Regions from separate parts of the Telluria sp. ZT3P39 genome, predicted to be linked through region 2. Evidence: predicted binding sites of a transcription regulator. Region 2 holds the regulator's gene; the other holds the start of a gene.
The links. The regulator LexA, encoded in region 2, represses DNA repair genes until DNA is damaged. The targets are predictions, from matches to a motif close to ACTGTATNNNNATACAGT.
Positions count from the first base shown of each region.

Region 1: the regulator LexA is predicted to act here: its motif matches at 3,684-3,701, upstream of AC56LR_RS09590 (ATP-dependent helicase).

Region 1 is NZ_JCASIH010000007.1:84,591-96,308, forward strand. It holds gene AC56LR_RS09560 (phosphoribosyltransferase) at 1-104, opposite strand, end outside; gene AC56LR_RS09565 (Hsp20/alpha crystallin family protein) at 163-633, opposite strand; gene fghA (S-formylglutathione hydrolase) at 736-1,623, opposite strand; gene AC56LR_RS09575 (chromate transporter) at 1,683-2,273, opposite strand; gene AC56LR_RS09580 (chromate transporter) at 2,270-2,905, opposite strand; gene AC56LR_RS09585 (hypothetical protein) at 3,078-3,314, shown strand; gene AC56LR_RS09590 (ATP-dependent helicase) at 3,728-5,827, shown strand; gene AC56LR_RS09595 (hypothetical protein) at 6,201-6,392, opposite strand; gene AC56LR_RS09600 (hypothetical protein) at 6,985-7,233, opposite strand; gene AC56LR_RS09605 (helix-turn-helix domain-containing protein) at 7,279-7,467, shown strand; gene AC56LR_RS09610 (transposase) at 7,471-7,701, shown strand; gene AC56LR_RS09615 (heavy metal translocating P-type ATPase) at 8,043-10,451, opposite strand; gene AC56LR_RS09620 (copper resistance protein B) at 10,779-11,540, opposite strand; gene AC56LR_RS09625 (copper resistance system multicopper oxidase) at 11,537-11,718, opposite strand, start outside.
Region 2 is NZ_JCASIH010000019.1:23,105-34,822, reverse strand. It holds gene purF (amidophosphoribosyltransferase) at 1-50, shown strand, start outside; gene AC56LR_RS16525 (cystathionine gamma-synthase family protein) at 75-1,313, shown strand; gene AC56LR_RS16520 (tetratricopeptide repeat protein) at 1,362-2,081, shown strand; gene lexA (transcriptional repressor LexA) at 2,148-2,780, opposite strand; gene rpsF (30S ribosomal protein S6) at 3,055-3,447, shown strand; gene priB (primosomal replication protein N) at 3,498-3,788, shown strand; gene rpsR (30S ribosomal protein S18) at 3,824-4,114, shown strand; gene rplI (50S ribosomal protein L9) at 4,151-4,603, shown strand; gene AC56LR_RS16490 (replicative DNA helicase) at 4,723-6,108, shown strand; gene AC56LR_RS16485 (DUF47 domain-containing protein) at 6,178-6,804, shown strand; gene AC56LR_RS16480 (inorganic phosphate transporter) at 6,829-7,839, shown strand; gene AC56LR_RS16475 (methyl-accepting chemotaxis protein) at 7,999-9,813, shown strand; gene AC56LR_RS16470 (chemotaxis protein CheW) at 9,821-10,273, shown strand; gene AC56LR_RS16465 (CheR family methyltransferase) at 10,270-11,484, shown strand; gene AC56LR_RS16460 (chemotaxis protein CheW) at 11,481-11,718, shown strand, end outside.

The sequences.
Region 1 (11,718 bases), on a different contig from region 2:
AGGCCCAGTACGATGGGGTCGCCTTGCCCGGCAAGGTGGCGCAGCCTCCGCGCCAACTGCTTGCCGGCATGGGTGCGGTCTTGATAGCCTTCGGTTTCCAGCATGGTGCAAGCTAACGAAAACTGTCGACCTGCCGCCGGCGCCTGCCTGCCGGCGAGGCGCTCATTGGATGGTCAGGCGGCGTGCTTCCGTGCCCTGCTTTTTTGGCAGGCTCAGCTGCAGTACGCCATTCTCGAGTTTCGCCTGCGCCGCGGTGTCGTCGACCTCGGTGGGCAGGGCAAAGCTGCGCATGAACCTCGATGCGGTGCGTTCAGCATACACCACGGTTTCCCCCTCGCGGCGTTCGTTTGCCTTGCGGCATTCCGCCTCGATCGTGATGCGCTGGCCGTCGACCGAAACCTTCACATCCTCCTTCTCCACGCCCGGCAGTTCGGCCTGGATTTCGAAGGATTTCTCGGTTTCCCTGATGTCCAGGCGGGGCGCCAGGGCGCTGTCGCTGCCCCATTGCTGGCCTGCCGCGAGCGGGGCAAAGAAATCCTGGAACATGCTCTCGACCATGCGTCCGAAGCCTTCCTCGACCGGGTTCGGGCGGTAGGCCTGAAGCGCAGGGTTGGCTCTCCTGATGAGATTCATGATGGCCTCCGTGGATGAATATTGATGGGATCGCCGAGCGGTGCCGGCAATATATTTATAGGGCAGGGCAAAGCGGTTTTCAAGCAGCCTCGAGGCACATGCTCAGCCGAGCTGGCGGCGATGGAAGCGCAGGTGGTCTTCGACGAAAGTCGAGATGAAGTAATAACCGTGGTCGTAACCGGCGTGGCGGCGCAGTTCGAGCGGCTGGCCGGCCCTGGCGCAGGCTTCTTCGAAAGCGTCCGGATAGAGCTGCTCGGCCAGGAATTTGTCCGCCAGGCCCTGGTCGACCAGGATGCCGCCGGGGAAGGGCGCCGTGCGCATGCCCGCCATCAGTTGGGTAGCGTCGTATTGGCGCCAGAGGCTTTCATCGGCGCCGAGATAGCCACCGAAGGCCTTCTTGCCCCAGGGACAGCGCATCGGGGCGGCGATCGGCGCAAAGGCCGACACCGAGCGGAACAGCCCGGGATGGCGCAGCGCCATCATCAAGGCCCCGTGCCCGCCCATCGAATGGCCGAAGATGCCGACCCGCGCCGGGTCCGCCGGCAGGTTCGCCAGGGCCAGTTCGCGTAGTTCCAGGATGTGGCTGTACATGCGGTAGTGGCGCGACCAGGGTTCCTGGACGGCGTCGACATAAAAACCCGCGCCCGCGCCGAAGTCCCAGCTGTCGGTCTCGCCCGGCACACCGGCGCCGCGCGGGCTGGTGTCGGGAGCGATCAGGATCAGGCCTTCCTGCGCCGCCACCCGCTGGGCGCCGGCCTTGGTCATGAAGGTCTCTTCGGTGCAGGTCAGGCCGGCCAGGTAGAAGAGTACCGGCAGGCGATCCTGCGGCAGGCGATCCTGCGGCAGGCGATCCTGGGGCAGGCGCTTGCCCTCGGCGCCCGGCGGCAGATAGACCGAGAAGCGCATCGGCAGGCCGATGGCTTCCGATTCGAAGGAGTAGAAACGCTGGAGGCCGCCGAAACAGGCGTGTTCGTTCAGGAGCGTGAGCATGGGTTCGTCCGGAATGGGGGAAGAGCGCCAGTATGCCTGCCGGCGCCCCGGCTTGCCAGTCAGACGAATCCGAGCGCGCCGAGCAGGGCGCCGGCAGCCAGCATCCACAGCAGGTGCAGCCGGGTGCGCCAGATCACCAGGCAGCTGGCGGCCGCCAGCAGCCAGAGCGGCCAGCTGCCCTGGTCGCGGCCGGCGGTGGCCAGCAGCCAGCTGGTGGCCAGCAGCATCGCGATCACCAGCGGCGCCATGCCCTGCTTGAAGGCGCGCACCGCGCGCAGCTCGCGGTTGCGGTGGCCCCATTGCGACACCTGGTAGGTAAAGATGGTGGAAGGCAGCATGATGCCGAACATGGTCAGCGCCACACCCGCGAAGGCCGCGGGCAGGCTGCCCGTGTTCAGGCCCACGTGCCAGCCCATCAGCGCGACGAACAGCACGTTGGGACCGGGCGCGGCCTGGGCCAGCGCGATCGAATCGGAGAACTGCGCCTGGCTCAGCCAGCCCTTGTCCTCGACCAGGTAGCGGTGCATGTCCGAGGTGGTCGAGATCGCGCCGCCGAGCGACATCAGCGACAGCATCATGTAATGGGCGAACAGGCCCAGCCAGTCGTTCCAGCCCAGCACGAGGTGGGGAGCCAGCTGCGCCGCGCTCATGGCCGCAGCCCGCGCCAGGCCAGCACGCAGCCCAGCCCCCCCAGCGCCGGAAGCACCCAGACCAGCGGCAGCCGCAGCCAGGCCAGCAGCACGAAGCCGGCAGCGCAAATGGCGATGCACCAGGGCAGGGGCACCGGATTCCTGGCCAGCGCGCCGGTGAGCTTGAGCCCGACGGCGGCGATCATGCCGGCCGACACCGCCGCCATGCCGCGCAGCGCGCCCGCCACCGCCGGAAGATCGGCAAAGCGCGCATGCAGCGCCGCCAGCAGCAGCACCACGACCAGCGGCAGCGCGATCATGCCGGCGATCGCCGTCAGGGCGCCGGCCAGGCCGAACCAGCGCGCGCCGATCATCATCGCCAGGTTGACCACGTTCGGTCCCGGCATGATCTGAGCGACCGCCCAGCCTTCGATGAATTCCTCGTGCGTCAGCCAGCGCTTGCGCTCGACGATCTCGCGCTGCACGACCGGCAGCACGCCGCCGAAACCCTGCAGGGCCAGCAGCGTGAACGAGACGAACAGGTCGCCCAGCGAACGGGGGCGCGGCCGCGCCTGCGGCTGCGCGCCAGGCGACGCGCCAGGCGACGCGCCAGGCGACGCGCCGGCAGGAAGGTCGGGAAGCGGGGCGGTCATCCGGGCATTATCGCCCGGTGGCGCCGGGACTGTCCACGCAGCGCCCGTCAGCCTCCGCGGCCAAGCACGGAAATGAATAGGGGTGTTTGATTCAGATCTGATATTGACATTGTCCCGCCTTCGACCATACTCCGTGCAGCACACCTTCTTTCCCCAGAAAGGCCAGGCGCACATGAACCTACACCGCAACCCGCCGCTCGCACTTGATGGGGCCGCCGGCGCCGTCGATGCCCGACACGACCTGCGCCAGCGCGATATCGTGGACGACGCCCTGGCCCTGATGCATGCGGTCGGCACCTTGTCCGCGCTCGAATACCTGAAATCGCACGCCGTCGAAGGACCCGTCATTGCGCGGGTGCTGCTCGAACCGTCCAGGCGGCGCAGCCAGCAGGGACTCGCGGCCGCCTGAGCAGCTCCAGCTTGCGTCATGCGGGGCAGTCGCGGGTCGGGTCAACATGGCTTATGCACATAACTTGCCTATAATTATTTTTCGTCCTCAGTACAATTCACTTGCGGCATGTGCGCGTAAACCCTTGATTTCAGGGGCTAAGGCAGATGCCTTCCCAATAGGCAAATTGTTGAAAGCCGCATCCTTGGCCGCTGTCGGCGTGTCAAGCCCCTGGTTTTCCACATAGTTATTCACAGACTTTGTGGATATCCGGAAAATATTTGAAGAATCCGCCACTTAAGGCGGGTTTCGCATGTCTTGCATGACTGCGACGCCAGGGCGATTCTTGCGAGCTTTGCAATTGCCCGGCATTTCTGCTTGCGCATAACAACTGGATAAATGTACAGTATGTCATTTCCACGCTCCCAGCCAGTATGCCTGCCGTCCTCGACCAGCCCGCCACCACCGACGATCCATTCGCCAGCCTGAACGCGGAGCAGCGCGCGGCAGTCGAGCACGACATCGGCGCCGACATCGTGCGTCCGCTGCTGGTGGTCGCCGGCGCCGGTTCCGGCAAGACCAATACGCTGGCGCACCGCGTCGCGCGGCTGATCCAGGCCGGCGCCGATCCCCAGCGCATCCTGCTGCTGACTTTCTCGCGCCGCGCCGCGGGCGAAATGGGCCAGCGCGCCAGCGGCGTGCTGCAGCGCCTGCTGCGCGGCAGCAGTTCGGCCTACGGCTCCCAGTCCCAGGTCACGCTGCCCTGGGCCGGCACCTTCCACGCGATCGGCGCGCGCCTGCTGCGCGAATATTCGGGCCGCATCGGCCTGGATGAATCCTTCACCATCCACGACCGCGGCGACTCGGAAGACCTGATGGGACTGGTGCGCCACGAGATCGGCCTGACGCAGACGGAGAAGCGCTTTCCGCTGAAGGGCACCTGCCTGTCGATCTATTCGCGCGTGGTCAACAGCCGCGAGCCCCTGGACAAAGTGCTGCAATCGACCTTCCCGTGGTGCAGCGAGTGGGAAGAGCAGCTCAAGCGCCTTTTCGGCGCCTATGTCGATGCCAAGCAGGAACAGAACGTCCTCGACTACGACGACCTGCTGCTGTTCTGGTCCGAGATGGCGAGCGACCCGGAACTGGGCTTGGCGCTCGGCGCGCTGTTCGACCACGTGCTGGTCGACGAATACCAGGACACCAACCGCCTGCAGGCCTCGATCATCACGGGCATGAAGCCGGGCGGCGAGGGCGTGATGGTGGTGGGCGACGACGCCCAGTCGATCTACGCCTTCCGCGGCGCGACGGTACGCAATATCCTGGACTTCCCGAAGGAGTTCACGCGGCCCGCCGAAGTCATCACCCTGGAGCGCAACTACCGCTCGACCCAGCCGATCCTGGACGCCTCGAACGCCATGATCGGCGGCGCCCTCGAGCGCCACGCCAAGACCCTGTGGACCGACAAGGTCTCCAGCATCAAGCCGCAGCTGGTCCTGATCCCGGACGAGGCCGAGCAGGCGCGCTGGGTCTGCAACCGCATCCTGGAGCACCGCGAGGCCGGCATCGCGCTCACGGCGCAGGCGGTGCTGTTCCGCGCCGCCAGCCACAGCGCGGCGCTGGAACTGGAGCTGATGCGCCGGAACATCCCCTTCGTGAAGTTCGGCGGGCTGAAATTCCTGGAAGCGGCCCATATCAAGGACGTGCTGGCCGTGCTGCGCTTTGCCCAGAACCCGAACGGGCGCATGGCGGGCTTCCGCGTGGCGCAGCTGATCCCGGGCATCGGGCCGGCCACCGCGACCCGCCTGCTCGATCTGGTAGCTGAAGCGGCCGACCCGCTCACGGCAATCGAGGCTTTCGTGCCGCCCGGCAAGAGTGCGGCGGACTGGGAAGCCTTCAGCGCCCTGTACCGGCGCCTGCGCACGCCCGGCCTGCGCTGGCCGGCCGACATCGAGCTGGTCAAGGCCTGGTATCTGCCGCATCTGGAGCGCATGCACGACGACGCCCAGGTACGCGCCGCGGACGTCGAGCAGCTGGCGCAACTGGCCGGTGGCCACGCCACGCGCGAGAGCTTCCTGGCCGAGATCACGCTCGACCCGCCCGAGGCCACCAGCGACCGCGCCGGCCCGCCGCTGCTGGACGAAGATTATGTGATCCTGTCCACCATCCACTCCAGCAAGGGGCAGGAGTGGAAATCGGTGCACGTGCTGAACGTGGTGGACGGCTGCATTCCCTCCGACATGAGCACCGGCAACCAGGACGACATCGAGGAAGAGCGCCGCCTGCTGTACGTGGCCATGACCCGCGCCCGGGAGCACCTGCAGCTGGTCGTGCCGAACCGTTTTTTCATCAAGCAGCAGGCCCAGATGGGCGACCGCCACGTGTACGCGGCGCGCACCCGCTTCATCACCCCGGCCATGCTCAAGCATTTCGACGAGCATACCTGGCTCAGCGCCGACACCTTGCAGGTGCGCAAACCGGTGCCGGAGACGGTGCGAATGATGGTCAGGGACCGGGCGCGGAACAGCTGGAAGTGAGACGGGAGCGGCAGACGAAAATGCGCGCAGAAGAGCACCTGTTAGCGGCCGAACCGGACTTGCAATCCCTAGTTATCCCCCGCCAGCAATTTTTGTAGGAATTTGCCCTATAGACCTATGTTGCACGAAAGCGGTGCAAAGCTAAGTCATTGATTTGATTAGCGTTTCATTTTGCCTCCAGAACGGGCATTTTGTTGAAACCCGCACGGATACTGGACTTACGGCTTGTCAAGTGGGCCTTGTCCACATAGTTATCCACACAAGTTGTGGATATTGGAAAATACTCAACTAAATCAGGTATTTAGCTTGAGCTATTGATCTGCGTCAATATCCGTTGCGGAAAACGGGGCAGGCATGCAGGGCGGCCTCGCGCTCAGGGAGCATGGCCGGTGGCGGCCTTCAACCGGTCGAGTTCGGCCAGAAAGCGCTCGGCGGCCAGTCCGGGAGGCCAGGGCTCCCAGGGCGTGCAGCCGTAATGCGCCGCCAGCGGATCCTGTTCCAGTACGTGCGCGCGGATCTTGAGCGTGCGCCGCACTTCCTCGCGCGTCCAACCGGTGACGTGCACGGCTTCGGTGGCCGCGGCCAGGCGGTTCCAGCCGGCGGGTCAGGGCGCGGAAGCCTTCGCCCAAAAAGGGCTTGATGACCGACACCGCGTCGAAGCCGAGCAGCCCTTCTTCGGCGTCGTGCAGCAGTTCGCGCAATTCTTGCAGCGGCGTCGGCCGCGGGGCCAGCGCACGCCGCAGCAGCATCACGGCGATCGAGTGCTGGGCCACCGACAGCGGCAGAACATGTCCCCCAAAACCACTATGACAAATCGCACGGCGTCCTATGACGAAGCTGGGCGCCAAGATTATTATGTTTAACATTTCACACTAGCATCGCGTACAGGGCTTTGTGTTGTTAAAATGCAACGTCCACACGGGTGTATGACCTAAGATGCATAGATTGAAATTTTCCGGGGCAAGTCAGCTTGATCTTCCTGAACATCGTCAACTTTGAGCCAGCACTAAGCAAAGCCGTTGCGCATCCCAACCTACTCGCCGAAACGTGGGCCTAAAGGTTGCAAGCATCGCCAGTGTATAGGGTGTTGGTGACGCTTAATCTATCGTTAGCGATTTTGGCTCGACATTAGAATTAGCCAAATTCGGGATGGCGCTCTACGGCTGCCGGTAAAGAGATGAATTTTTACCGTTCACTTGTTCAAAAGCTGCCGTGCCCGTATGGAAGACTTTGTCGAAAAGGACGCTCGTAATCACCGATTCCTTATGTGGTTGTAGTCGGCCCCAGGGGCGAATTTGTTGATTATTTGCTATCCGGCGATCGACATCACGCATGACTATTGTTGAAATCATGTTGTAGACATGGGGGTGAGAATAAGTTCCTTCCTGTACTAAGTAGTCGCTCATTTTTTGGTGTCAAAGTCTAATTGGCAATGCAGCAGGAGCTGAGCGATGAAGCACTTGGAACTGTCCGAGCACGAGCGGCGTACGCTGCGTGAGATGGGCGTTTTTCACCCGCACCCCAGGACACGGATGCGAGCTCAAGGAATTTTGCGGTTGAGCGAGGGATTGACCCTTCAAAAGACTGCCGACGAGTTTGGTGTGCATTTGAATAGCGTCGAGCAGTGGCGCCAGCGCTAAGGGATTCACAAAGGTAAGCCCATGGAAAAGAAGCGCCGCCAGTGGGCGAGACACGGGCTGTACTTGTACTATTTGCCGCCTTACAGCCCAGAGCTCAATCGTATCGAGATTCTGTGGAAGCACGCCAAGCATTTCTGGCGCCGCTTCGTCGCCAAAAACGGGGCAGACCTGCTTGACGAGGTTCAGTCCTTGACGAGCGGTTTCGGAAGCAAGTTCACGATAAATTTTGGGTGACTACTTAGGCCTTAACAAATGGCCCCGCACACAAAATTCCTGACAGGCTCCACGAACACGAAATACAAGCCTAAATCTACCAATGTCACACCACCCAAACTTAGCACTTTAGATGAGTGCGGCACAAATCGCGCTAACCTTTTCATCGTTAAATTGCTCACCGCAGAACTTTCCGATTGCCCCGAGGGATGGAATAAGCCCCGAAAATCTGGGTCAAGATAGCTGCACTGGAGCTGTCCCGGTACTGTTGGATGCGCTTCAGTTCTGGTTCCGTTTTCGTTCTTTTTGCCCGCTCATCCTGTGCGAGCACATGGTTTGTACTAGCTCGCGGACGGTTGCGTTCAACCATGGGTGCCAACATCGTTGCCGGCGCCCTTGGATGTGCCTCTCAACCGTAAAGCATTAGTGATGACGGAAACCGAACTCAAGCTCATTGCCAACGCGGCAATCATCGGTGATAGAAGCTGTCCGGTGAACGGGTATAGTAAGCCGGCAGCCAGCGGAATACCAAGGGCGTTGTAGATGAACGCAAAGGCTAGATTCTGCCGCATGTTGCGCACCGTCTCAGTGGACAAAATTCGCGCCCTCGCGATTCCGCGCAAATCGCCCTTGACCAAGGTGATGTGCGCACTGTTGATAGCGACGTCGGTGCCCGTGCCCATAGCTATCCCAACATCGGCCCTTGCTAACGCAGGAGAGTCGTTGATTCCATCGCCGACCATCGCTACCTTCCTGCCCTCGCGCTGGAGCTTTTCAACCAGCAGCAGCTTGTCTTGAGGCTTTACCTCGCCATAGACTTCGGTAATGCCCAGCCTTGCCGCTACCGATTTCGCCGTTGTCACACCGTCGCCTGTCGCCATGACGATATGCAGGCCGTCTTTCCTTAATGTCGCAAGCGCTTCTGGCGTACTCGCTTTTACCGGGTCTGATACTGCAAGAAGCCCAGCCAAGCGGCCGTTCACCGCCAGATACATCACGCTGGCGCCCTGCGTCCTCAGTGCCTCAGCCTGATCGGCTAGATTGTCCCATCCGACTTTTTCGGTGTCCATCAATGCAGTGTTACCTATGGCGATACGGCGGCCGGCTACAGTGCCGCGGACGCCGATACCACTGGATGACTCAAATGTCTCTGGCTTATCCAAAGTCAATCCACGCTTGTGAGCCTCGGCAACGATGGCGTGGGCCAGTGGGTGCTCGCTTCCCTGGTCGATGCTGGCAGCTATCTGCATCACCTCGCCCTCGGTAAAGCCCGACGCCGCCACCACGCTGTCAAAAGCAGGCCTGCCTTCGGTTAGTGTCCCGGTCTTGTCGACAATCAGGGTGTCAATTTTTCTCATGCCTTCAATTGCAGCTGCATCCCTGAACAAAACACCCTGAGTAGCTGCGCGGCCAGTCGCAGCCATGATGGACATTGGCGTGGCTAGTCCGAGAGCGCAAGGGCAGGCAATGATGAGGACGGCGACCGCATTCACAAAGCCGTACACCCAACTTGGTTCCGGCCCGAAGAATCCCCATACCAGCAAGGTGAGCAAGGCAATACCGACCACCACGACCACGAAATAGCCAGCAACGACATCCGCCAGGCGCTGCATTGGGGCGCGTGAACGTTGGGCGTTGGATACCATCTGGACGATTTGGGAAAGCATGGTTTGCGAACCGACCTTGTCTGCCCGCATTATCAAGCTGCCGCTGGTGTTGATGGTTGCCCCAATCAGCTTGTCACCTGGGCGCTTGGTCACTGGAATTGGCTCGCCTGTGAGCATGGATTCGTCCAGGGCGCTTTCGCCTTCCAGAACGGCACCGTCCACTGGCACTTTCTCCCCCGGGCGAACGCGTAGCGAGTCTCCGATGTGGACATGAGTAAGGGGAACGTCTTCCTCGTTGCCGTCCTGCCCGATTCTACGGGCCGTTTTCGGCGCAAGCCCGAGCAGTGACTTGATTGCCGCGGAAGTCTGAGACCTTGCCTTCAATTCGAGTATTTGACCGAGCAGCGTCAGCGAAATGATGACTGCGGCCGCCTCGTAGTAAACACCGATGCGGCCGTGCATCAGAAAAGTTGGCGGGAACAGACCCGGCGCAAAGGTAGCAACCAGGCTGTAACCATATGCAGCAGCTACCCCGGTTCCTATCAAAGTCCACATATTGGGGCTTCGATGGATTAGAGAGAGAACGCCGCGAACGAAAAACGGCCAGCCCGCGTACAGGACCACCGGGGTACTAAGCGCTAGCTCAATCCAGCTCTGGCCAACCAAGCCCTGGGGGAAGATACGATGACCGGCCATAGCCAGGATGGTAACAATCACAGTCAAAGGCAGTGTCCACCAGAACCGCCGCCGGAAATCGACCAGTTCGGGATTTTCCTCCTCATCCAGCGATGGCATAACTGGTTCAAGTGCCATGCCACAAATGGGACAGCTTCCTGGCTCCTGTTCTCGTATTTCAGGATGCATCGGACAGGTATAAATCGTGCCTTGGGGCGAAGTGGCTGTCAGCTCAAGCCCGCCTGGGGTAACGAACGCCTGTGGGCTCGCGCGAAACTTTTCCATACAACGCGCGCTGCAGAAGTGGTATGTCTCGGCCCCATGCTGGATTTTTCTCTGCGGGTCGGGAGCTACTTTCATCCCACAGACGGGGTCGGTGAACGGCTTCGCCGCGTCCAGCACGGCATCGTGGTGTTCGTGTGCATCTCCATGCCGATGGGTAGTTTCATCGGCAGAGATACGGTCGTGCAATGGCGTAGGACTATTCATATCGTTCCAATGGCAACCTATTTTATAGTGCGGTTAGCGTGTTTCGGAACCGTGGGAAAACGTCGGCGCACGACCGTGATATCGCTTGTATTCACCGCCGAACTCGGCAATTGAATCGCGCGCTTCTGCCTTTGCAAGCCGTGCGTAGACCAATTCCATACAGGGAACATTGCAAGCGTAATGCGCGTTGGCCATTGCAATAGAAAGCCGGACATAATCAAAACAAATCCTACGTAGCAATGGATCTCGCCTAACTGAGCTGAGAGACGGGCGCAAGAGAGCACGCTGACTGCAGCCTTCCTGTCCCGCCGCTGCAGCACACGCGATCTAGAACCACACGCGAAGTCCCGCGAGAACGCTCCATCGGGCGACGTCTTCCCCGCGATCCTGCGCAAACCGGGCCGCTCTGCCGTAACGTTTTTGCCACGTCAGTCCCACGTATGGCGCCAACTCGCGCTTTACCTCATAGCGTAATCGAAAGCCGAGCTCGATGTCGTTCACACCCCGCCCGACGCCCTGTTCCTTCACTTCCTGAAGCGCGAAATTAGTCGCGAAGCGCGGCTGCAGCACCCAGCGCTGGGTTAGCAGAAGGTCATACTCGATTTCAGCCCGCCCGGAAACCTCAGCATGTTCGCTCAGGAAGGCCGCCGCCTGGACCCCTAACCGATAGGGCGCGAGTCCCTGCACTCCGACCACCGCGTACTTGCGCGAGGGGATGCCCGGCCCTGGCTTGACATACCGCAGGCCCGCTTGAAGGTCCCAGAAGGGAGCCACTAATCGACCGTAGAGAAACTGAATGTCTACATCTTCGGGCTTGCCATTGTCGGGTTTGTTCGCTTCGGTGTAGATCCAGAGACGATTGTAGTCGCCACCAATCCACGCTGTTGAATTCACGCGAAGTCCATCCCGGCTCGCGCCCCCTTCGCGGGCGGCGGTGCGTTCGAGCTGGTCAATCAGAACGAAGCTGCGAACTGGACTGTCCTCAACAGGTTCCGTTTCCTGGGCTTCGGCGAAGGCGCCTGGCATCGTGCACGCAAGTGCGATGGCGCAACGAGTGAGGGTGTATTGGACATTGGCTACATGTTTCATCCCGGCCTCCGTCCTGAGCGATCGACCACGGACACGACACGGAACATGCCAAGCTCCATGTGAAAGAGCAGGTGGCAATGGAAGGCCCACTTGCCTACCTCGTCGGGCTCGACATCGAACGACAGCCGCTCGCTGGCTTTCACATTGATGGTGTGCTTCAGGGGCCCCTTCGCGCCCG
Region 2 (11,718 bases):
AGGACGACGTGACCACGCACCTGCACCTCAAGGCCCCGGCCACCGAATAAGCCTGATGGTTCAAGCGAACTCCCATGAGCGATAGCAAGTACGGCTTCACCACCACCATCCTGCACAACGACCGCCGCAAGACGGTCGAGCAGGGCTCGCTGCACAAGCCGGTGCACACCTCGGTGGCCTTCGGCTACAACGATGCGCGCCAGCTGGCGGCGGTCTTCCAGGGCAAGGAGCCGGGCTTCCGCTACGGCCGCCAGGGCAATCCGACGGTCAGCGCGCTCGAGGACAAGATCACCACGATGGAAGACGGTGTCGGCACCATCTGTTTCGCTACCGGCATGGGCGCAATCGGCGCGCTGTTCCAGGCGCTGCTGCGCGCCGGCGACCAGATCGTGTCCTCCTCCTTTTTGTTCGGGAATACGAACAGCCTGTGGCAAACGGTGGCAGCTCAAGGCGTCGATGTCGCTTTTGTCGATGCGACCGATGTGGCGAACGTGGAAGCGGCGCTGACCCCGGCCACCCGCATGGTGTTCGTCGAGACCATCGCCAATCCACGCACGCAAGTGGCCGACCTGGCTAGAATCGGCCAGTTGTGCCGCGAACGCGGCATCCTCTACGTGGTCGACAACACCATGACCACGCCCTACCTGTTCCGCCCGAAGGCGGTCGGCGCGGGCCTGGTGGTCAATTCGCTGACCAAGTCGATCGGCGGGCATGGCAATGCGCTGGGCGGCGCCCTGACCGACACCGGCTTGTTCGACTGGCGCGGCTACCCGCACATCGCGCCGAACTTCCGCAAGCAACCGAGCCAGGCCCAAGGACTGGCCCAGCTGCGCGCGAAAGCGCTGCGCGACTTCGGCGCGGCGCTCGGCCCCGAGGCGGCCCACCATATCGCGGTCGGCGCCGAGACCCTGGCGTTGCGCATGGACCGCACCAGCAGCAATGCGCTGGCGCTGGCCCGGCTGCTGGAAGCGGACGAGCGGGTCAGTGCCGTCCACTATCCGGGCCTGGCTTCGCATCCGCAGCACGCCATCACGCAAGAGCTGTTCCGCGCCGCCGGTTCGCTGCTCAGTTTCGAACTGGTCGATGCGATCGATCCCTTCGATTACCTGAACCGCCTGACGCTCGCCATCCCGGCCAGCAACCTGGGCGACACCCGCACCCTGGTGATCCCGGTGGCGCACACGATCTTCTTCGAGATGGGGGCGGAGCGCCGTGCCAGCATGGGCATCGCCGAGTCCTTGATTCGTGTCTCGGTGGGCATCGAGGACACGGACGACCTGCTCGCGGACTTCCGCCGGGCGCTCGACGCGTAGGCACGATGCCGCTATGATGGGGATTCGATTCCTCATCCGTAAGCGCCCATGAAGACCACGCTGTTCTGCCTCTCCCTCCTGTTCTGCGGCAGCGCCTTTGCCGGCGAGCTGGAAGATGCCCACGCCCTGTTCGCGAAGAAGGACTACGCCCAGGCCATGAAGCTGTACACCAGGCTGGCCAATGGCGGCAATGCCGAGGCGCAGCAGGCGCTGGGCCAGATGTACTGGTATGGCGAAGCAGGGCAGGTTGACGAGGCGAAGGCCGAAGCGCTGTTCAGGAAATCAGCCGCCAAGGGCAACAAGGTGGCCGCCGCCTCGCTCGAGGTGATGGACCAGCGCGTCAAGCGCCGCAAGGAGATCGATTACTGGGTCAGGGGCTATGACGGCGAAGACCTCAAATCGGGCGAGTTCCGCTGCACCGCGCCGCGCATTCCGGCCATGTCGAAGATTAACGCCGACATCGACCGTATCGGCGCGGCCGTCACGAGCTGGCAGGAGTGCTACAACAAGTTCGTCACCAACCTGAACGCGGCCACGCCGCTGACCAAGCGCATTCCCGCGGATATCGCCAAGCTGATGACCAAGGACGAGACGGAGAAGTCGAGCGCCTACCTGACGCAGTTGCAGTCGAACCTGACCGAGGAAGCGAAGGTGAGCTCGCAGCTGGTGCTGGCCGACTTCGCGGCATGGCGCACGGCGACCGAGGCCTATGTGTCCGAGCACAACGCGATGGTGAAGAGTTCTTCGGATGCGAAGAAGTTGAAGTGATGGGGTAGGGTAATGCGAACCTGGATCCCGGCCGGGATCCAATTCGGATGTGCAAGGTTAGCGCAATTAGTGCCAGCTACGCATCAAGCCCACCGCCAGCCCCTCGAGCGCAAACTCGTCTTCGGGGGTGACCTGGATGACCTTGAAGTCCGGGTTTTCCGGCAGCAGTTCGACCACGTTGCCGGTCTTGCGGTAGCGCTTGACCGTGACTTCGTCGCCCAGGCGAGCGACCACGATCTGGCCGTTCTTGGCGCTGTCAATCTTCTTGACCGCCAGGAAGTCGCCGTCGCAGATGCCGGCATCGCGCATCGACCAGCCCTTGACCTTCAGCAGGAAGTCGGGCCTGGCCGAGAACATGGCGGCATCGACGTTATAAGTGGCTTCGACGTGTTCCTGGGCCAGGATCGGCGAACCGGCGGCGACCCGGCCGACCAGCGGCAGCGACATCATGAGCGCGGCAGGCACCAGCGGGACCTGTTCGACGGAAGCGCCGATCAGGCGGATGCCGCGCGAGGTGCCAGGCGAAATCTCGATGGCGCCCTTGCGCGCCAGCGCCTGCAGGTGTTCTTCGGCGGCGTTGGCCGACTTGAAGCCGAGTTCGGCCGCGATTTCGGCGCGGGTCGGGGGAAAACCGGTGTTCTCGATCGCTTCCCTGATCAGGTTCAGGATCTGTTCTTGCCTTGCAGTGAGCTTGAGCATGGGTGTGTTAAGGCAATCCGTTGTGTGAGTAGACTGTATTTTTGTACAGTATTCTTCTGCGCGCAAGGGAAAACACGGGAAATATGTAAAAAAATTGTGCAGCGCGGTCCCGGGCGTGGCAAAAACCGCGCGCTCTGCCGGACTCATCGCGGCAGCGAACCACACCCGGCTTTCCAAACCGGCCAATCTCGGGCTATAATGTCCGGCTTTCCCTTCCCACACTCGTCTTGACGCCGAGGTGGGCATTTGTTTAAACGTCCTTAAGGAGTAATGCATGCGTCATTATGAAATCGTTTTTATCGTCCACCCGGACCAAAGCGAGCAAGTCCCGGCGATGATCGAGCGTTACAAGGCCACGGTGTCGAGCCGCGGCGGTAACATTCATCGCGTGGAAGACTGGGGCCGTCGCCAGATGGCTTACCAGATCCAGAAGCTGCCGAAAGCCCACTACATCTGCCTGAACATCGAGTGCGACAACGAGACCCTGGTCGAGCTGGAAACCGCATTCAAGTTCAACGATGCCGTCCTGCGTCACCTGACCGTCAAGATGAAGAAGGCTGAAACCGCACCGTCGCCGATGATGAAATCGGTCCAGCGCGAAGACGCAGCCAAGAGCCACCGCGCCGAAGCCGCAGCACCAGCTGCCGCTCCAGCCGCAGCGGCCTGATTGTTGAACCGGTTTTTCCAGGGAATCCCGAACACAAGTGAACCAGTAGCGTGAACGAACTGCGGCTCGTGGCGACCATCGCCGAGCGTGACGTGTTGCGTTACACCCCGGCCGGCGTCCCCATCGTGGGCGCCATCCTGATGCACAGTTCGCAGCAGGAAGAGGCAAGGGTAGCGAGACTGGTCGAGTTTGAAGTCACCGCGCTGGCCGCGGGCGAGATTTCAGGCAGGTTTGCCGGCGCCGAACTCGGCGCGGCCTACCAGTTCACCGGATTCCTGGCACGGAAGAACCGCAACAGTAAAGCCCTGGTGTTTCACATCATTGATTTCAGTGCCGCCTGAAGCGGCATTCATTTAGATAGATACAGGAGCCTAAAATGGCATTCGGTAAAAAGTTCGACAAAAACAAAGCCAAAGAAAAACTGAAGCGCAAACAGCAGAACCCGCTGTTCAAGCGCAAGAAGTTCTGCCGCTTCACCGCAGCAAACGTGGAACAGGTCGACTACAAAGACGTCGACACCCTGAAGGACTTCGTCCAGGAAAACGGCAAGATCATGCCGGCACGCCTGACCGGCACCAAGGCGCACTACCAGCGCCAGGTCGACACCGCGATCAAGCGCGCACGCTACCTCGCGCTGCTGCCGTACACCGACCTGCACCACGGTTAATCCGCGGCATACAGATCAGAATTTCTGGAGAAAAATATGCAAGTTATCCTTTTGGAAAAAGTTGTTAACGTCGGCAACCTGGGCGACGTGGTCAAGGTCAAGGACGGTTACGCACGTAACTTCCTGATCCCGCAAAAGATGGCACGCCGTGCTACCCAGGCCGCTGTGGCCGAGTTCGAAGTCAAGCGCGCAGAGCTGGAAAAAGCGGCAGCTGAAAAGCTGTCGGCTGCCCAGGCGCAAGGCGACAAGCTGAGCGGCATGACCGTCACCATCGGCCAGAAGGCCGGCGTTGACGGCCGTCTGTTCGGTTCGGTCACCAACTTCGACATCGCCGAAGCCCTGACCAAGCAAGGCTTCGCGGTCGAGAAGTCGCAGGTTCGCCTGCCGGCCGGCCCGCTGAAGACCACCGGTGAATTCCCGGTTGCAGTCGCCCTGCACACCGACGTCGTGTCGGAAATCACGGTTGCTGTGGTTGGCGAAGCTGCTTAAGTTTCAGCTTCAAGCAGTTGTTGCATAAGTGAAAAAGCCGGGTTCGCCCGGCTTTTTTTTATTGCCAGAATCTACCCAATTATTTCAGCCGCGTGACCGGAAAAGGTATAATGCCCGCCATGAATTCCCCATCCGATCCGCAAGTCGACTCGCTGCGCATCCCCCCGCATTCCATCGAAGCAGAGCAGTCCGTCATCGGCGGCCTCCTGCGCGATAACGCCGCATGGGACCGCATCGCCGACTTCATGCACGCGGACGACTTCTACCGCTACGACCACCGCATCATCTTCGAACAGATGGTCCGCCTGATCAACGGCGGCAAGCCGGCCGATGTGATCACGGTCTACGAGGCGATGGTCTCGCTGGGCAAGGCCGACGATGTGGGCGGCCTGCAATACCTGAACGCGATGGCGCAGAACACGCCGTCGGCGGCCAACATCCGCCGCTATGCCGAGATCGTGCGCGACCGCGGCATCCTGCGCAAACTCATTACCGTCGCCGACGAGATCTCGGGCAATGCCTTCAACCCGCAGGGCAAGGAAGTCAAGCAGATGTTGGATGAGGCCGAGTCGAAGATCTTCGCGATCGCCGAAACCGGCGCCCGCGGCCAGCAGGGCTGGAACCCGATCCAGCCGCTGCTCACGCAAGTGGTCGAGCGCATCGACGAACTGTATTCGCGCGAGAACCAGGGCGAGATCACCGGCGTGCCGACCGGCTTCATCGACCTCGATCGCATGACCTCCGGCCTGCAGCCGGGCGACCTGGTGATCGTGGCCGGCCGTCCGTCGATGGGCAAGACCGCGTTCTCGGTGAACATCGGCGAGAACGTCGCGATCGAAGCGGGCCTGCCGGTGGCGGTGTTCTCGATGGAGATGGGCGGCACCCAGCTGGCCATGCGTATGCTTGGCTCGGTCGGCATGCTCGACCAGCACCGCCTGCGTACCGGCCGCCTGAACGACGAGGACTGGCCGCGCCTGACGCACGCCATCCAGAAGATGAACGACGCCCAGCTCTACATCGACGAGACGCCGGCGCTGAACCCGATCGAGATGCGCGCGCGGGCGCGCCGCCTGGCCCGCCAGTGTGGCAAGCTCGGCCTGATTATCGTCGACTACCTGCAGCTGATGCAGGGTAGCCAGCCGGGCGATAACCGCACCGCCGAGATCTCGGAGATCTCGCGTTCGCTCAAGGGCCTGGCCAAGGAATTGCATTGCCCGGTCATCGCCCTGTCGCAGCTGAACCGCTCGCTGGAGCAGCGCCCGAACAAGCGCCCCGTCATGTCCGACTTGCGCGAATCCGGCGCAATCGAGCAGGATGCGGACGTGATCATTTTCCTGTATCGCGACGAGGTCTATAACCCCGATTCGCCCGATAAAGGAACCGCCGAAATCATCATCGGCAAGCAGCGTAACGGTCCGATCGGGGCGATTCGCCTGACCTGGATCGGCCAATACACCAAGTTTGGTAACTACAGCGGCAACCTCGCCGTCTACCAAGGCGATTAAGCCGATATTGCGCCGCGGCCGGCTTGCCGCGGACCACGCAGACCCTAGAGTTTTACAACGGAGAACTACATGTTTGGACGCCTGATGCCCCAGGAGGGGAAGTTTTTTGACCTGTTCAACCAGCACGCCGCATTGTGCGTGAAGGGTGCGCAGGAGATGGTTGGCCTGATGACCAACTTCGACGACCTGGAAATCCGCACCCACGCGGTCGAAAGCATCGAAAAACAGGCTGACAAGATCACCTACGCCTGCGTCGACCTGCTGCACAAGACCTTCATCACCCCGATCGACCGCGACGACATCCACAAGCTGATCACCCGCATGGACGACATCCTCGACATGATGGAAGACGGCGCCCAGACCGTGTCGCTGTACGACCTGCACGCGGTGACTCCGGAAGCCAAGCGCCTGGCCGAACTGTGCCTGTCGTGCTGCCTGAAGGTGCAGGAAGCCGTCGGCCTGCTGCACGACATGGGCAACGCCCAGAAGATCGTCGCCATCTGCGAAGAGATCGACCGCTTCGAATCCGACGCCGACCACGTGATGCGCGCCGCCATGTCGAAGCTGTTCCGCGACGAGCCGGACGTGCGCAACCTGATCAAGATGAAGGCCATCTACGAGATCCTGGAGACCGTCACCGACCGCTGCGAGGATGTCGCCAACATCATCGAAGGCATCATCGTCGAGAACGCGTAACGCGGTCCCGGAACAAGAACAATCATGGAAACTTTAAACATCAGCATTTGGGTGCTGGGCATGCTGGTGCTGCTGGCACTGGTGTTCGACTTCATGAACGGCTTCCACGATTCGGCGAACTCGATCGCCACCGTCGTGTCGACCGGGGTACTGAAGCCGCAAACCGCGGTGGCGATGGCGGCCTTCTTCAACTTCATCGCGATCTTCGTGGTGAGCATGAAGGTGGCGCAGACCATCGGCAAGGGCACGATCGACCCGCACATCGTCGACCACTACGTCATCTTCGGCGCCCTGGTCGGGGCGATCACGTGGAACGTCATCACCTGGTATTACGGCATCCCGTCCTCGTCCTCGCATGCGCTGATCGGCGGCCTGGTGGGCGCCGCGGTGGCCAAATCCGGCACCGGGGCGCTGATCGCCGGTGGCCTGATCAAGACCGTCGCTTTCATCGTGGTGGCGCCGCTGCTGGGCTTCGTGCTGGGCTCGACGATCATGCTGATGGTGTCGTGGATCTTCGTGAAGTCCACCCCGCGCAAGGTCGACGTCTGGTTCCGCCGCCTGCAACTGGTGTCGGCGGCCGGGTACTCGCTCGGCCACGGCGGTAACGACGCGCAGAAGACGATGGGCATCATCTGGATGCTCCTGATCGCAGCCGGCGTGACCAGCCCGAACGACGCCCTGCCGCCGATCTGGGTGATCATCTCCTGCTACGCGGCGATCGCCTTCGGCACGCTGTTCGGCGGCTGGCGTATCGTCAAGACCATGGGCCAGAAGATCACCAAGCTCAAGCCGGTCGGCGGCTTCTGCGCCGAAACCGGCGGCGCGATGACGCTGTTGATGGCGAGTTTCTTCGGCATCCCGGTGTCGACCACCCACACCATCACCGGCGCCATCGTCGGCGTGGGCGCCTCGCAGAAGGCCTCGGCCGTGCGCTGGGGCGTGGCGGGCAATATCGTGATGGCCTGGGTCGTCACCATTCCGGCATCGGCCTTCATGGCGGCGGTGGCGTGGTGGGTCGGCACCAAGATCATGTAAGCGCATCCCGTCGCCAGGATCGCTCCAGGAAGCCCGGCATTGCCGGGCTTTTTTTCGCGCACTGTCCTTGCCGCCGCGTATATTGATTTGGGGCACTGTTATTACCCGTGTGCGGCCCGAGAAATGCTACAGTTGCCTTCCTATCGCCCCGGAGTCCCCATGTTTAACGATTTGAGCATCAAGAACAAACTGATACTTGGCCTGGGGGCCATCGTCGCCATCATGCTGTTCCTGCTGGCGCTGGCGTACAACAACTCGCAAAAGCTGGCCGACGCCAACAAATGGGACCGCCACGCGCTGGAGGTGCTGGTCCAGTCCAATCACATCGCCACCTCCGTGCTGCAGGTCCAGAGCGCTATCCGCGGCTTCCTCCTGACCGGCGATGAGGGGCTGATCGCGCCCCTGAATGCCGAGTTTGCCGAGGCAAAGCGCCACCTTGCCACCGCTACCTTGCTGGTGGCGGACAATCCGCTTCAGCACGACCGTCTCAAGCAGCTCGCGCCGATGCTCGACGACTGGCTGGCCCAGGCGGTGCTGCCGCAAATTGCCTTGCGCCGGGCCCAGGATGCCGGCGCCAAAACCGCCGGTACGGCCGGCATCGACGCCGCCGTGCTCGCCGGCGCGCGCACGGTGGCGATGATCCGCAAGCAGATCAACGATATCGCGGCCGAGGAAACCCGCCTGATGACCCTGCGCTCGCAGAGCTCCGCCGCGCTCCAGGAAAACATGTCGCTGCTCCTCACGGTCGGCAGCGCCGCCACCATCGCGCTGGCGGTGCTGATCGCCTGGTTGCTGATCCGGGCCCTGCTGGCGCCGCTCAACAGCCTGAACCACACGCTGGGGCGCATTGCCGCCGGCGAGCAGTCGGCCCGCGCGCGCATCGATTCGAACGACGAGCTGGGCAAGGTGGCACGCGAATTCAACCGCATGGCGCAGGCGATCCAGGACAGCCAGGCCAAGGAGCAGGCAGCCAATACCGACCTGCGCGACAAGGTCGATGCGCTGCTGGCCGTGGTCTCGCGGGCCGCCGCCGGCGACCTGGGCGGCCGGATCAGCATCGACGGGACGGATGCCATCGGCCAGCTCGGCCAGGGCTTGTCGACCATGTTCGACAACCTGCGCAGCCACCTCAACAACGTGCAGAAGGCCGGGATCCAGGTCACCACCTCGGCCACCGAGATCGCGGCCTCGTCGAAACAGCAGGAAGCAACCGGCATCGAACAGGCCCAGACCAGTGTCGAGATCCTGTCGACGACCAGGGAAATCTCGGCCAATACCACCCAGCTGCTGCGCACCATGGAGCAGGCCACGGCGGTGGCCGATTTCACCACCAGCGCCACCGCCGAAGCCCAGGGCAACCTCAAGCGCATGGACGCCACCATGCAGCACATGGTCAGCGCGACCGACTCGATCAATGCCAAGCTGGCGGCGCTGTCGGAAAAGGCCGGCAACATCAACAGCGTGCTGGTCACGATCACCAAGGTGGCCGACCAGACCAACATCCTGTCGCTCAATGCCGCGATCGAGGCCGAGAAGGCGGGCGACGCGGGCCGCGGCTTCTCGGTGGTGGCCACCGAAATCCGCCGCCTGGCCGACCAGACCTCGGTATCGACCTGGGACATCGAGCAGATGGTCAAGGAAATGCAGTCGGCCGTGTCGGCCAGCGTCATGGGCATGGACAAGTTTTCGGAAGAGATCCGGCGCAGCGTGGGCGAGGTGCGCCAGGTGGCCGAACAGCTGTCGTCCGTGATGGACCAGGTGCGAAAGCTCGCGCCGCAGTTCGACCTGGTGCTCGAAGGGATGCAGTCGCAGGCGGTGGGCGCCTCCCAGATTTCGGAAACCATGCTGCAGCTGAGCGACGCGACGCAGCAGACGGTCGAGTCCCTGAAGGCGACCAGCGAAGCGGTGCGCCAGCTCCAGTACGCGGCCGGGGACCTGCAGTCCTCGGTCGCCACCTTCTCGGTCAACAGCTGACACGGCCATGAAAGTGCTGGTCTTTCACATCGGCGCCCAGCGCTACGGCTTGCACCTGGCGGGCATCCGCCAGGTGCTGCCGGCGGCGGCGCTCAGGGAGCTGCCGCTGGCGCCGCCCTGTGTGGCCGGCCTGCTCGACCTGCACGGCACGCCGGTACCGGTGATCGACCTGGACCGGCTGGCCGGCATCGGACCGTCGCCGCCGCACTACGATACCCGCATCGTGGTCGCCGACTATGCGCCTGGTGACGGCAGCCTGCGCGCCCTCGGCCTGCTCGCCGCGCGCGTCCAGGGCGTCCAGCAGCTGGCGCCTGGCGTGCTTGCCGATGCCGGGGTGCGCGGCGCGCCCTTCCTGGGCCAGGTGGCGCTGGACGGCGGCGCCATGCTGCAGCTGGTCGAGGTCGACCAGTTGCTGCCGCCCGAAGTGCGCGCCTTGCTGTTTCCCGAGGGGCAGGCATGAGCGCCCGCCGCCTGCTGCACCAGGCCACCGGCCTGAACATCAGCGAGGCCGACGCCGAACGCGCGGTGCGCGAACGGATGGCCCGGCTGGGCGTGGCCGACAGCGGCGCCTACCTGGACGCGCTGCCCGCCGGCGAACTCGACGCGCTGACCGAACTGGTGGTGGTCCCCGAGTCATGGCTGTTCCGCGACGCCGGCGCCTTCCGCGCCGCGACCGGTTTCGTCCAGCGCGCCCTGGCGCTGCAGCCGGCGCGCACCCTGCGCATCCTGTCGCTGCCCTGCGCCGCCGGCGAAGAGCCGTATTCGATGGCGATGGCGCTCGACATGGCGGGGGTGGCGCCGGCATCGGTGCGGATCGACGCGGTCGACCTGTCGCACGCGGCGATCGGGCGCGCCAGGGCCGGGCACTACACGCGCAATGCCTTCCGCGGCGCCGATCTGGCCTTCCGCGCGCGCTACTTCAGGGCCGAGGACGACGGCTACCGCCTGTGCGACGCCATCCGCGCCAGGGTCGGCTTCACGCAGGGCAACCTGTTCGCGCTCGACACGGCGCTGCTGGCCGGCGGCTACGACCTGGTATTTTGCCGCAACCTGCTGATCTACTTCGACGATCGGGCCGCGCATGCGGCGGCGCAGGTCTTGCGCAGCCTGCTGGCGGACGACGGCCTGCTGTTCGCCGGCTACGCCGAGGTGCCGGCCTTGTGCCGCCATGGCTTCGCGGCGCTGCGCCTGCCCGGGGCGTTCGCGCTCGAGAAAACCGCGGCGCTGCCGGCGCTGCCGCTTCCGGCCCTGCGGCGCGCCCTGGCGGTGCGGCCAGTGCCCGCCCTGGCGTCCATCCCCGGTGCGCCGGCGCGCGCCCGGCCGGTAATGCCCGCGGCGGCGGCGCCAGGGGCACTGGCGCAGGCGCGCCACTTGGCCGATGCCGGTGACCATGCGGCGGCGGCGCGGCTCTGCCACGACTGGCTGGCGGCCAACCCGGCCTCGGCCGACGCCTATTTCCTGCTCGGCCTGGTCAGCGAGTGCGCCGGGCAGCTGCAGCCGGCCGCCGATTACTGGCGCCGCTGCGTCTACCTGCAGCCGGACCACTACGAGGCGCTGTGCCACCTCAGCCTGCTGGCCCGGCGCGGGGGCGACACGGGCGGCGCCGATGCCTACCAGGAGCGCGCCGCGCGTGTCTACGGACGCCGCCAGGCCGGGCGGAGGACCGGATGAGCGGGCCAGGCGAACAGGCGGCCACCGGCTGCTGGGCTGAAGTCGGGGTGGCGGGCGACCTGAGTTGCGCGCGCCTGGCCGAGCACGTGCATTGCCGGCATTGCCCCGTGTATGAAGGCGCGGCGCGCCGCATCCTCGAACGCCCGGTCGATGGCGCCTACCGCGCCCACTGGGCGGAGCGCCTGCGCCAGCCGCCCGCGGCGGTCGAGGCGCCGGATGCCTCGGCGCTGGTGT